2 regions of the Cohaesibacter intestini genome follow, and region 1 is predicted to be linked to the other one. Evidence: predicted binding sites of a transcription regulator. Region 1 holds the regulator's gene; the other holds the start of a gene.

Evidence for each region. Region 1 encodes HrcA, which represses chaperone genes, less so after heat shock. Its sites were predicted from a motif close to GTTAGCACTCNCNNNNNGNGAGTGCTAAC; they were not measured.
Region 2: groES (co-chaperone GroES) is a predicted target of HrcA. The motif match lies at 3,229-3,257, and genes of this name have one in related genera.

The regions. Positions count from the first base shown of each region.
Region 1 covers NZ_QODK01000001.1:822,262-829,519, forward strand. The annotation lists gene hemW (radical SAM family heme chaperone HemW) at 1-870, opposite strand, end outside; gene rdgB (RdgB/HAM1 family non-canonical purine NTP pyrophosphatase) at 966-1,616, opposite strand; gene rph (ribonuclease PH) at 1,648-2,367, opposite strand; gene hrcA (heat-inducible transcriptional repressor HrcA) at 2,630-3,715, shown strand; gene grpE (nucleotide exchange factor GrpE) at 3,965-4,621, shown strand; gene DSD30_RS03460 (LysR substrate-binding domain-containing protein) at 4,985-5,872, opposite strand; gene putA (bifunctional proline dehydrogenase/L-glutamate gamma-semialdehyde dehydrogenase PutA) at 6,086-7,258, opposite strand, start outside.
Region 2 covers NZ_QODK01000003.1:134,018-141,275, forward strand. The annotation lists gene DSD30_RS11335 (methyl-accepting chemotaxis protein) at 1-559, opposite strand, end outside; gene groL (chaperonin GroEL) at 1,116-2,768, opposite strand; gene groES (co-chaperone GroES) at 2,830-3,117, opposite strand; gene DSD30_RS11350 (AAA family ATPase) at 3,434-4,015, opposite strand; gene DSD30_RS11355 (SulP family inorganic anion transporter) at 4,022-5,287, opposite strand; gene DSD30_RS11360 (GNAT family N-acetyltransferase) at 5,537-6,061, opposite strand; gene DSD30_RS11365 (ATP-binding protein) at 6,219-7,258, opposite strand, start outside.

The DNA of each region.
Region 1 (7,258 bases):
CCCGGCCCCGACGCCGACATAATCGCCATAACGCCAATAGGTCAGATTGTGACGGGATTCGCTGCCCGGGCGGGCATGGTTGGAAATTTCATAGGCTGGCATGCCGTGGCGCTCCAGCTCTTCATGGGTCATTTCATACAAAGCCACCGAGGTGTCTTCATCGGGCAGCTCGAATTTGCCATTGCGATAGAGCTTGAAGAAAGGGGTGTCCTGCTCGATGGTCAGCTGATAGAGCGAGAGATGATCCGCCGACAGGGCGATGGCTTCGCGCAATTCCTTCGCCCAGAGGTTTGGGGTCTGGTGCGGACGGGCATAGATGAGATCAAAGGACATGCGCGGGAAATGGGCTTGCGCCAGTTTGATCGCCGCCTTGGCTTCCTCGGCGCTGTGCAGGCGCCCCAAAAAGCGCAATTGGTCATCATAGAGCGACTGCACCCCCAGCGAGACGCGATTGACGCCGGCCTTAGCATAGCCTTTGAAGTGATCCGCTTCGACCGAAGTCGGGTTGGCTTCCAGCGTCACTTCGATATCGTCGGCCATGGTCCAGAGGCCCGCAGCGGCATCGAGCAAGGCAGCGACGGTTTGCGACTTCATCAGCGACGGGGTGCCGCCACCGAAAAAGATCGAGGTTAGCGCCTGATGCTTGCCCGCCGCCTTTTGGCGCTCGGCATAATGGCGCATTTCAGTGATCATTGCGTCAGCGAAACGGTTTTGATCGACAGGCTGGTGGCGCACATGGCTGTTAAAGTCACAATAGGGGCATTTGGCCATGCAGAAAGGCCAATGCAGATAGAGCCCGAAGCCGGGTGTGTCCGGTCCGGTCCCCTTCATTGTTGCATTGGAAGAGCTGGCGGCGCGTTCGATCATCATGGTTCCTGACAGATCAGGCCTCTCTCCATGCCAATGGCGAAGAGGCAAAAACCCCGGCCAGCCCGAAAGGGCGGTCGGGGCTTGGGACTTTCATGTTACTTGAGAAAAGACTCAAGGCAAGCATCGGAAAAGAGCTTGAAGGCGCGGGAGCGATGGGACAGGCCGCGATCGCCGCCCGGTTTCCAGCCATGTTTCTGCTCCGAGGTCATTTCCCCAAAGGTGATGTCATGGCCTTCAGGGATGAACATTGGGTCATAGCCAAAGCCCTTGTCGCCGCGCGGCGGCCAGATGACCTCGCCTGCCACTTCGCCGCGGAAGAATTGGGTCTCGCCATCGGGCCAAGCCAGACAGAGCACCGCGATGAAGCGGCCCGTCCGGTCTTTGGGCTCGATTGCGCCCTTGGCTTGCAGCTTTTCCTCGACATTGCGCATGGCCAAGGCGAAATCCTTCGCAGGCCCTGCCCAACGCGCGGAATAGATGCCCGGATCGCCATCAAGGGCATCGACCGCAAAGCCGGAATCATCGGCCAAAGCCGGAAGACCCGTGGCTTTGGCGGCAGCCAAGGCCTTCAGTTCCGCATTGGCCTCGAAGGTGGTGCCGGTTTCTTCCGGCTCGTCCAGCTCCAATTCGGCTGCGGTCTTGATGCTCAGGCCATAATGGGCCAGCAATTCCTGAATCTCGCGGATCTTGCCCTTATTGTGGCTCGCCACCACAAGCGGCGTGTCGACACTAAGCTGATTGCTCATCGAATGCTCTCTTTGTTGTGGGCGGATTGGCTCAGGCTTCGTCAGCGACCTGAAGGGTCAGCAATTCGCCGATGCCTTTCTTGGCCAGCCCCATCAGAGCCATCAATTCTTCTTCGGAGAATGGCTCGCCTTCGGCGGTACCCTGAATTTCCACAATGCCGCCCTTGCCGGTCATGACGAAGTTGGCGTCGGTTTCAGCGTCGGAATCCTCCAGATAGTCAAGATCCAGCACCGGGGTGCCGTTATAGATGCCGCAAGAAATGGCGGCGACCTGATCTTTCAAAATGGTGGCATCCTTGGCGACCATGCTGCGGCTGCGCATCCACTCGATGCAATCACGCAAGGCAATCCAGGCACCGGTGATGGAGGCGGTGCGGGTGCCGCCATCGGCTTGAATGACGTCGCAATCGACGGTGATCTGACGTTCACCGAGCGCTTCCAGATCGACAATAGCACGCAGGGAACGGCCAATCAGGCGCTGGATTTCCTGTGTCCGGCCAGATTGTTTGCCCGCGCTGGCCTCACGGCGCATGCGATCACCGGTGGCGCGCGGCAGCATGCCATATTCAGCGGTCACCCAGCCGCGATTCTGACCACGGAGCCAAGGCGGGATACGCTCTTCAAGGCTGGCGGTGCAGAGCACATGGGTATCGCCAAACTTGATCAGGCAGGAGCCTTCCGCATGTTTGGAGACATTGCGCGTGATCGTCACCTCGCGCTTCTGGTCTGGGGTACGTTTGGACGGGCGCATTGAAGTCTCCTGCTTGCTGTGTCGAATGGCCGGGACGCCTGATCCCCCGCTCACGCAAGGGTGAAAGGGATGTTGGCCACATGGGCCATTGTTTCCGGTCCGGTCACATCTATATCTTGTGCATTGCACATGCCTGAAGAGCTTTCTAGAAGTGCATGGGCCTTGAGACAAGGGGTGCTTGCAGCATTTCGTGTTTTTGGGGCATAAGAATATGGAACGATGCTTCGAAACCACGGAGCCTGTTATCGACAGAGAGTGTCAGATGATCGATCGCATAAACAGCTTTCCGCCCTTTACCGGGATGGATGACCGGTTGAAGGACATTTTCCGGACCATTGTCGAATCCTATCTGCAAACCGGGGATCCGGTCGGTTCGCGCAGCATTTCACGCGCCCTGCCGATATCCCTGTCCCCTGCCTCGGTGCGCAATGTGATGTCGGATCTGGAGCATCTGGGCTTGATTTATGCGCCCCATACCAGTGCCGGGCGGTTACCAACCGAAATGGGCTTGCGCTTCTTTGTTGATGCGATGCTGGAATTTGGCGATCTGTCGAATGATGAGCGCCGCAGCATTGAAAGTCAGATGACCGCGTCACCGGATCATGAGGCCGGGGTCGACAATCTTCTGACAAAAGCCAGCAAAATGCTGTCGGGCCTGTCATCAGGGGCGGGCCTTGTTTTGACCTCCAAGCAGGATAAGAGGCTCAAGCATGTGGAATTTGTCCGGCTGGAAGCGACCAAGGCCTTGGTCGTGCTGGTGGATGAGGAAGATCGGGTCGAAAATCGTCTGATCGACCTGCCCTCGGGCCTCCCCGCCTCAGCCCTGACGGAAGCCAGCAATTTTCTCAATGCCCATATTCGCGGCAAAACGCTGACGGCGGCGCAAACCGAAATCGAGGCCCATCGCCATGCATTGCAGGCTGAACTGGACGAACTGACCGCCAAGTTGGTGGAAGCCGGGCTCGCCACATGGGCCGGGGCCAACACGGACCAGCCACAGAGCCTGATTGTTCGCGGGCGGTCCAATTTGTTGGAGCATGTCACCGCGCGGGAAGATCTTGAGCGGATCCGGCATCTGTTTGATGATCTGGAGACCAAAAAAGATCTGGTGCAGTTGTTGCAACTGGCCGATCAAGGGGACGGGGTCCGGATCTATATCGGATCGGAAAACAAGCTTTTCTCCCTGTCCGGCTCGTCGGTCATTGTCTCGCCCTATCGGGATAGTGAGCAGAATATTGTCGGCATTCTTGGCGTGATTGGTCCAACGCGGTTGAACTATGCCCGCATCGTGCCAATGGTCGATTATACCGCTCGGGTCTTGACCAGCATGTTGTCGGAGAAACCCTGAATCGTGACCGGTGCCTAAGGTCCCCCGTTTTTTGACGTCAAAATAGTCCAGAAGGCCACTGCATGTGCTTTGGGGTGTGAATCGCCTTGAAATATCCGCGGCTTTTGCATCTCTTTGCCCTGCACTACTTGATTTTCTGCTGAAAAGCCTGATATCGGGTGCAAACCAAAAGACCTGAGGATGTTTGGTGCGCGTTACGGTGATATGCCTCACCCGCATGCGCACTCGTTCCAAAAGCGAGGCCAATTGATGTCTGAAGAAAAGCAAAACTCTGAAACTGTCGAGGATCCGCTTGCCGAGGCTCCGGTTGAAGAGACTGCAACCGATGCGCCCTATCTCAATCCGCTGGAAGCAGCCGAGCTTCGGATTGCCGAGTTGGAAAAAGAACATGGCGAGATGAAAGATCAGCTTCTGCGCACCGTCGCCGAAATGGAAAATCTGCGCCGCCGTACCGAGAAGGAAGTGCGCGATGCCAAGCAGTTTTCGGTCGCCAGCTTTGCGCGTGATATGCTTGCCGTTGCTGACAATCTGCGTCGCGGTCAGGAAGCCGTTGCCGATGAAGATCGCGTTGCCGCCGAGGGTGCACTGAAAGCTTTGCTCGATGGCACGGCGATGACCGAGCGGGAAATGCTCAAGACACTGGAAAAGCATGGTGTCAAAAAGCTGAACCCGGAAGGCGAGAAATTCGATCCCAATTATCATCAGGCGATGTTTGAAGTGCCGAACCCGGATGTGCCGAACAATTCCGTGGTTCAGGTGGTTCAGGCCGGTTATGTGATCGGCACCCGCGTTCTGCGTCCGGCGATGGTCGGCGTGGCCAAGGGGGGGCCGAAATTCGTGTCCCCAGCTGCGGATGAAGAGTCAACAGACGATGCATCAGGCGAAGGTCTCGACAAAAGCGTCTGATATTACCGCATAGAAGAACCCAAAGCCGTTGCCGCTCTCGTAAGCGGCAGCGGCTTTTTCACATCAATGGGATTCTGTCGGGAGAATATCTCGATCAAAGGTGAAAGTGCGCCGTTTCGTCGCACCTTGCGGGTCTTTTTTGGATGGTTCCAATGATTTTAGTCAAAGAGAGGCGTTCGGTCTGAGACTAAAGTGGACTCAACCTTGTGGTTCGGGTTCGCCAGTGCGTCTCTCTCCTCCCCTCGACGTTCCTCTGCTGGCACCATACCCATGGATCACGCCTATAAGGAGACCTCCAACAGGTCTCCTTTTTTTTGCCCTGATGAAATCTATCGTTTACGTAATGGGCATCTTGTTGCGGTTTTACGATCTGCCAAGCGCTGTAATAATCCAGGATCGGAACTGAATGGCCGCCGGGCTGATATGGCCACGTTGGCGCACCAGTCGCATTGTTTGGCCGGTGGCAAGAGGCGTGCTATCCAATGCAACAAGGCTTCCGTCTGCCAGCGCGGCATGCGTCAGGGCAGCATGGGCCATAAAGACACCCCTGCCCTGTCTGGCGGCTTCGAGCGCGAGCCATTGATTGGGATATTTGAGGCCCGCATGCCAATCGAGAGAAAGGCTCGCTCTCGCCTCAGCCCAGACCTGCCAATCGGCTTCGCAATGGCTGTCATGCAACAAGGTCACCGATTTCCAGTTATGGGGATCCTGAAGACCCAACAGATCCCGATATTGCTGAGAGCAGACCGGCAGGATCGCATCATCATACAGAGGTTCGCTGAGAAGGTCGCCGTCTTTTGCCTCTCGGTTGGTAATCAGGAAATCGAGCGCGCCCATATTCTGGCTGCCACCACGCCTTGATTCTGCGCGAGGAATGATTTCCACCTGTGGATTGAGTTGATAAAAGTCCTGCAGGCTGGGCAACAGCCAGCCATCGAGCAAGGCGGGCGGCAAGGCAATGGTGAGAGAGACAAGTGGGACGTCGCTTTGTTTGGGTGGCATCAGCGTCGCAAGCTGATCGAGCAGGCGGGTCACGTCTGGCAGATAACGCTCGCCAGCGTCCGTCAGTTTCACCTTGTTGGCCCGACGAACGAACAGGACCTCTCCCAGCCACGTCTCCAAGCCCTTGACATGCTGACTGATGGCGGTCGAAGTGACATCCAGTTCCAGCGCTGCGCGCGCAAAGGAACCATGACGGGCTGCAGCTTCGAAGGCCTTGACGGCGCTGAAGGGCGGTAGCTTTCGCGACATGTGGAACCTCGACTCTGTCTGACTTTGGAAATGTGCATGGCTTGGTGCCCGGATTGGCTTTTCTTGCAGGTGGGCTTTTTCCATTTATCACATCATGATCCAAGACGTGGTTTGGGCAGTGATACCGCTCCAGAATGCCAGAGAAACGACAAAGGGCAAGAAAAACTTTTCCAAGTTTTTCTTGCCCTATTTCATCATGTTGAATTTATTGCTTTATTTCACGCGCCCTTCAGCCGCTGCCAACAGTTGCGCGTTGCCACCGGATGCCGTCGTGTCGATGCAGAGATGTCGCTCGAGGATGAAACGGGCCGGATCGGCTTCGACAATCAGTGGCATCAAAACCCCGTCACGTTTGGCAATTTCAATGCGGAGGGCCCGTTTGATGTCAGCTTCAAAGCAACAGGCGATGGCATCAATCGAGTCCAGATGGGACATTGTTTCGACATCGACATGACCATCGAAACCGACAATCGGCGCCCCTGATGGCTTGAGTTGTTCCGCAAGGGCCTTGGCGCCCGGCGCGACCAGCACCACCGCACAGCCACCAACCAGCGCAGCCACTGTCATTTTCAGGGTTTCGGTATCATCGCCCCCGATCACCAGCGCAATACCGCGCGGTGCAAAAGTCAGCCGGTTGGACTCCCCGGTCGGTCCGGGCATTTCCTGCGGTTCGAGCGACTCTCCCATATGAGCGTCAAACTCAACCGGCATGTCGCAAACGCCTTTCAGCGCGGCGTAGCGGAAGGCATTGGCCGCCCAATGGGTGCGCAGCTCGTGCTCGGTCTGCAGCTCATGGATCGCATATTGCAGCTCGACAGTGGCGATTTGCTCGCCACTCATCGTGCCGGTTGCCGGGGCAGCCCCCTGATAGAAGCGATTGACATAGTGAGGGCCACCGGCTTTCGGGCCGGTTCCAGACAGGCCTTCGCCACCGAAGGGCTGCGAGCCAACAATGGCGCCGATCTGGTTGCGATTGACATAGATGTTGCCGACCTTGATCCGGTCAACAATGTCCTGCACCCGATTGTCCATCCGGGTGTGAAGTCCAAAGGTCAGGCCAAAGCCCTTGGCATTGATGGTCTCAACCACCTTGTGCACATTGCGTGCGGCAAAGGAGGCCACATGAAGGACGGGACCGAAAATTTCCTCCTCCAACTCTTCAATACCAGAGAGCTGAATGATCGTCGGCGCGCAGAAAATGCCGCTCTCCGGCACATTCAACTGCTTGATCAGCTTGCCAGCGGCACGCATTTTCTCACAATGGGCGTCGATCTTGCCCTTGGCGGCCTGATCAATCACCGGGCCGATATCGGTCGCCCAGTCCCATGGATTGCCCAAAGCCAGTTCAGCCATTGCGCCCTTGAGCATCTCGATCACTCGTTCATA
Region 2 (7,258 bases), on a different contig from region 1:
TGTTGACCTGTGAGGGATCGATAAAGACCCTGTGGTTCTGGCCCTTAATTTCCGACAATGCATAGCCGAGTGCATTGCAGAAATTTTCGTTGGCATCAATGATCGTGCCATCCAACTCAAACTCGATCACCGCCTGTGACCGCTGGATGGCTGCAATCTGACCGGCAGAGCGTAGATTTTCCAGTTTCTTCTGTGTGATATCTGCTGCAATCTTGATCACGCGGTATGGGTTGCCGGAACCATCCTTGAGGACGCTGTAGCTGGCCTCAATCCAAATGGTCTCGCCATCCTTTCGAATGCGTGGAAACTCGCCCGTTTGCGCTTTGCCGCAGGCAAGGGCCTTCCAGAACTCAACGTAAGATGAGCTGCTGGCCAGATCATCCTTGACGAAGATACTGTGATGCTTCCCCAAGATCTCATTTAATGAATAGCCCAGCGCGTTGCAGAAATTGTCATTGGCCGTGAGAATGGTGCCGTCGAGATCGAACTCGATCACGGCCCAAGACTCACCAATTGCATTCAGACGTGCCTTATCGAGATTTCCTGAAAGTTTAAACATAGAGTGACCCCACAAGATCAAAGATTTTCCATGACTCTGACTGTATCCAGTAAAATTATCATTAAATCTGACAGTGTTTGATCTAAGGAGAAGAACTAATGTCGAAATACTGATGGTTATAGGTAGTAAAATTAGAAACTGGTTTAAAAACAAATGCGGAATAAATGGATATGGCGATTAGTTATTTACCGATAATTTAGCAAGATCGGCGCGATTTGATTTTACACGCTCCGGTTTAGGTGGGTACAAGTAAGCAATTATACGAACATTAGGTTGTGAACTGGCAATTTGTGTCGATAATCTGTAAGTGCAGTCAATATTTGCGAAGCAACCAATGGTTGATCTAAGAATTGGTTCCAGTTCCATATATGCAGATTTCAATAGCAGCACCTTCGTGACTGCCTACAATCTCAGTCAGATGTTGACCGGTTGTGCTGGCATCACGTCGCCTCCGTGTGCAGGCGGCGCATAAATGCAGGGTTGCATGGGTGCAAAAAAAGGGCAGCCCCGTCGGGACTGCCCTCAATTTCAGCTAGGTACTGAACGGTGATGCTTATTACATCATGCCGCCCATGCCACCCATGCCGCCCATGCCGCCCATATCAGGCATGCCGCCACCAGCGCCTTCTTTGGCAGGTGCGTCAGCAACCATGGCTTCGGTGGTGATCATCAGGCCAGCAACGGAAGCGGCGTCCTGCAGAGCAGTGCGAACCACTTTGGTTGGGTCGATGATGCCAGCTTCGATCATGTCGACATATTTTTCGTTCTGAGCGTCAAAGCCGAGGGTGTCGTTGCCTTCGAGGACTTTGTTGACCACGATGGACCCTTCAACACCAGCATTCTCGGCGATCTGACGGATCGGAGCCTGCAGGGCACGCAGAACGATTTTGATGCCAGCAGTGATGTCAGGATTTTCAGAAGACAACTCAGCAACTTTTTTGGAAGCACGCAGCAGTGCGGTACCACCACCGGTCACGATGCCAGCTTCAACGGCAGCGCGGGTTGCGTTCAGAGCATCGTCAACACGATCTTTGCGCTCTTTCACTTCCACTTCGGTCGAACCGCCAACGCGGATAACAGCAACACCGCCAGCCAGTTTAGCCAGACGCTCCTGCAGTTTCTCACGATCATAGTCAGAAGAGGTTTCTTCGATCTGAGCTTTGATCTGAGCAACGCGGCCTTCGATGCCGTCTTTGTCGCCAGCGCCATCAACGATGGTGGTGGTTTCTTTGGTGATGTTGACTTTCTTGGCGGTGCCGAGCATGTCGAGAGTGACAGACTCAAGCTTGATGCCAACATCTTCAGAAATCACGGTGCCACCGGTCAGGATCGCGATGTCTTCGAGCATTGCTTTACGACGATCGCCGAAGCCAGGCGCTTTAACAGCAGCAATTTTCAGGCCGCCGCGCAGCTTGTTGACAACCAGAGTTGCCAGTGCTTCGCCTTCAATGTCTTCTGCAATGATCAGCAGCGGACGGGAAGACTGAACAACGCTTTCCAGAATTGGAAGCATTGGCTGCAGGTTGGAGAGTTTTTTCTCGTGCAGCAGGATAAACGGATCTTCCAGATCAGCAATCATCTTTTCGGTGTTGGTCACGAAGTAAGGAGACAGGTAACCACGGTCGAACTGCATGCCTTCAACGACTTCCAGCTCGGTTTCTGCGGTTTTGGCTTCCTCGACGGTGATCACACCTTCGTTGCCGACTTTCTGCATGGCATCGGCGATCATTTTGCCGATTTCAGCTTCGCCGTTTGCAGAGATGGTGCCAACCTGAGCGACTTCGTCAGAATTGTTGATTGGCTGGGAAGCAGCTTCCAGAGCTTTATGCGCTTCAGCAACGGCCAGATCGATGCCGCGCTTCAGGTCCATTGGGTTCATGCCTGCAGCAACAGACTTGTGCCCTTCACGAACGATGGCCTGTGCCAGAACGGTTGCCGTGGTGGTGCCATCGCCAGCGATATCGTTGGTTTTGGAAGCCACTTCACGCACCATCTGTGCGCCCATATTCTCGAACTTATCTTCCAGCTCGATTTCCTTGGCAACGGTCACACCATCTTTGGTGATGCGTGGAGCGCCGAAGGATTTGTCGATAACCACGTTGCGGCCTTTAGGGCCCAGGGTGGTTTTTACAGCGTTGGCAAGAATGTCTACACCACGCAGCATTTTTTCGCGTGCATCAGCACCGAACTTGACTTCTTTAGCAGCCATTTGAGCTCTTCCTGAAATCTATAAACTTGGAATGTGAGGCGATACGACGTCGGATCCGGCCTTAGCCCATGATGCCGAGAATGTCGTTCTCTTTCATGATCAGCAGATCTTCACCGTCGATCTTGACTTCGGTGCCAGCCCATTTGCTAAACAGCACACGGTCACCAGCCTGCACGTCAAGTGCAACCAGTTTGCCAGCTTCGTCACGAACGCCGCTGCCTACAGCAACAACTTCGCCTTCAGACGGCTTTTCTTTGGCGGTATCAGGAATGATGATGCCACCGGCGGTTTTCTCTTCGGATTCCAAACGGCGTACAACGACGCGGTCATGCAGAGGACGGAATTTCATCTCTGAAACGTTCCCTAATCTGTTATGCAGTCCCCGGACCCTGGTTGGGCATGCTATGCCCCTACCATTTATAGCGGCATCCGAGCGATCTGCTCCTCGTTCAACAAGTGTATTAGCACTCCTAATAGGCGAGTGCTAACGACGGTCTCTCATTTAGGCAAGGCATAGGGAGAAGTCAACAATTGAGACAAATTTTTTTGCCATCTGGCGCCTCGCTGACAGACAAAAACCATAGGGCTTGGTCTCCAAACGGTTTCCAGAGGCTGTGTGCCAAAGGGGGGAGGGCTGGAAATCTCAAGGCGCGGTCCAAAGGACCTTATCTGTTTGCATGATGGCGTACCAGATGGGCAAGCACGCTGCTCAGCCGTTCATCCAGAGAGCCAGAGACGCAAATAAAATCATGGCCCATGGCTTCCAGCTCGGTTTTGAAGCGTTTGAGAAACAGCCCGCGTAGGTCCGGCGCATCACGCTGGCCATCGTCAACCCAAGGCCAGTCCACATCGCACAATATATAGAGACGGGGCGTATAGGGGGGCTTGGCGAGGCGCTTCTTGTGGCGCTCCGACCATTGCTCCCACAAGGCCCAGAGCGGGGTGTTGATCTCATCTTCGTAATAATGACAGCTATAGACGAGGGAAGAGACGAGATCGGTGTCACAAACCAGCAGCCGGTTCTGCTCGCTGGCCTGTTCGGCACCGCGTTCTTCATTCACCCACTGGCCCTGTGCAATCGGGATGGCATCTTCTAGTGTCAGGCTGCCTTCTACTTGGAAATAGTCTCGCAGATATTCCGGTACCAGAACACCATCCAGATGCTCGGCCAAGGCTTTGGCAAGGGTTGTCTTGCCAGTGCTTTCAGGCCCGGTCAGGACAAGGCGGGGCAAACGTGAAACAGCCATTGATACTCACCGTTCCGGCATGTGCCAGTCACTTTCGACAGATTTGCGGCGCGAGAGACGAATGGCAAGGCCAACCGAAACCCCGACACCGATCGCGACGGTTAAATCCACTAGGACTGTCAGAATAAGCGTAAGCAGCAGCAGCGCAAGCTCGGTTCTGTCTCCACGCAGATATTCTCCCCACTTGTGGACTTCGCACATATTCCATGCGGTCAACATCAACAGGGCGGCAAGCGCTGGCATCGCCAATCCAGCCGCCAGCGGGGCGGCAAACAGCATGGCCAGCAGGATCACGATCGAATGAACAATCCCCGCAACCGGGGTCTTGCCACCTGCTTTCACATTGGTTGCCGTGCGGGCAATGGCTCCGGTGGCTGGCATGCCGCCAAACAGGGACGAGGCCACATTGGCAGCCCCCTGAGCCAACAGCTCCGCATTCGGGCGATGATTGCCATCAATCATCCGGTCCGCCACCATGGCTGACAACAGGGATTCGACCCCAGCCAGAAAGCAGATGATCAGCGCGGAAGGAAACAGCTCAATGACCCGCCCAATCGACAGATCCGGGAATGCCGGGACCGGCAATTTACTTGGCAGCGCCCCAAAGCGTCCACCCAGCGTATCCACGGGCAATTGCAGCAGGGCCACCATCACCGATCCGACCGCAACCGCAATGATCAGGCCGGGAAAGCGTGGTAAGGCATGGCGCAAGCCGACAATCAACAACAGCGTGCCCAAAGCTATGATGAAGGCGGCCAGATTGAAGCTGTCGAGGCCATTCCACAGGACGGGCAGTTTTTCAAGGAAATCCGCTGGAACCGACGCAAGATCCAGCCCCATGAAATCCTTGATCTGGCTGGAGCCGATAATGATGCCGATGCCGATGGTAAAACCATTGACCACCGCATCGGGGATATAGGCGATCAAGCGTCCGACCCGGAAAAACCCCGCCACCAGCAAAATCAACCCGGCCATGAAACTCGCCAAAACCAGACCATCATAGCCATGGGTGGCAATCACGTCATAGACAACAACGATGAAGGCCCCGGTTGGACCGCCAATCTGGACCCGGCTGCCGCCCAGCAGCGAAATGAAGAAACCGGCAACAATCGCCGTGATCAATCCATTGCCCGGATCAGCCCCCGACGCAATGGCGATCGCCAGACTAAGCGGGATCGCCACCATCGCCACCGTGATCCCCGCCATGCAGTCGGCTGCAAAGGCGCGGCGATTATACGTGCGAAGGGTGGTCAGTAGCTTTGGTTGGCGCATGGATCAGCCTGTCCTGACAAAAGGCGTGCGACGGGCGCTCTGCCCCTGCACGCGGGGGGCAGGCCATCCTAGACACGAATAGGTGTTTTCGAGAGGGTACGGCAAAAGGCTGGCCTGATAGATTACGACCTGCTTAAGGCTTTTGCTCTCACGGCTCAAGCCCTGCCTTCGACTGAAAGAGGCGGGCATTGCTGCAATGCATGGATGGGATAGCTGGAAGGGCGAAACAGGCCCTGATGCCATGCAAAGTCAGCACAGCTGACGATCATGCTCAAACTCTGGATCGACCTGCAAGTCGCTATGGGCGATCTCTTTTTCGAAATGCACCCGCAGAATGTCATCGCGGCCATGGCTGGGCAGGGCGCGCTTGGTTTCCCTGAAACCGAGATGCTCATAGAAACCAAGAAGCTCGTCCATGACTTCCGGCGTGTGCAGCCGCAAATGTGGGCATCCACGAGACTCGGCAATCATTTCGGCATCCTGCAGCAGCATCGTGCCCAGTCCACGTCCCTGATGATCAGGATGGATCGCCACCGTATCGACATGAATATGGTCCTTGCCTTCTCTCAAGCAAAGGACACCGAGGATGGCATCACCGTCCTCGTCTTTCAGAATATAGAGATTGCGCTGATCGACATAGTCGCCAAGATCGGACCAGGCATCGTCCGGGATCGTCTTCTTCATGCGAGCGGCAACGGGGGAGAAGGCGGAGAAAATGAGTGGCCGGATATGAGCAATCTGCTCGGCCTTGGCGAGACGCAATTGTGCTGTCATCGGATTATCCTTATATCAACCGGCCTGACATGGGCCTCGCCCGAATGGCGATGGCGACCGACTTTGAACGGGTTCTTTGGTTCTTGCCGGTTATGCACTGAAACAGATGACAATAATGTGACGCCGTGCCCAACCTTCGCGCTTCTCGACACATCTGTCAGCGTGGCAGCTGAATGGTTGCTTTCAGCCCGCCGCCAGAACGATTGGTCAGTGTGATGTCACCCCCATGGCTGCGGATGATTGTGCGCGTGATCGACAATCCAAGCCCGACGCCTCCTGTTTCCAGATTGCGCGATCCCTCCACCCGGAAGAAAGGCGAGAAGACCTCTTCAAGCTTATCCTCGGGAATGCCCGGTCCACGGTCACAGACATCGATCCGTAGCCCGGTTGCTGTTTTGGCGAGTTGAACCGTCGCATCCCCAGCATAGCGCAAGGCATTTTCAGTGAGGTTGCGCATGGCCCGTTTCAGGCTCACCGCCCGGCACAGCTGGATCAGACTGTCGGGCCCTTCGAAGCGCACATCCTTGCCCATTTCCTGATAGTCATCCACCATCGACGACAGCATTGCGGCAATATCCACCTCGCGGGTTTCCTCACTTGTCGCATCCTCGCGGGCAAAGGCCAGCACAGCCTCGGTCATCGCTTGCATTTCTTCGAGCGTCTCAAGAACCTTGCCGCGCATTTCCTCATCATCAATAAACTCGGCCCTGAGGCGCAGGGTGGTGATGGGGGTGCGCAAGTCATGGCTGACCGCTGCCAACATCCGGGTTCGGTCCTGAACAAAGCGCATCAAGCGTTCCTGCATCGCATTGAAGGCGATGATGGTGCCGCGCACCTCCTTCGGCCCTTTCTCGGCCAATGGCTCGATGGTTTCACCCCGTCCCAGCTTGCGGGAGGCATTTTCCAGATCGCGCAACGGTGCCGTCAAACGGCGAACGGTGAAGATGACCACCAGAAAGATGAAACTCGCTGTTGTCACCAGCGAAATCAGAAAAGGCCGGCCCCACTTTTCGGGCGGTTTGGGCAAACCAGTGCGCACCTGCAGCCATTTTCCACTATTCAGGGGCACAGCAAGGGTCATGTCCAGAGCAGCAAGCTTGGGGCGTCGATCCCGCCAGTTGCGATCACGCATCCGGTCGTCATGACGCTGTTTCCAGGCCTCAAAGCCTCTTTTGCGGGCTTCGTCCCTCTCTTCTT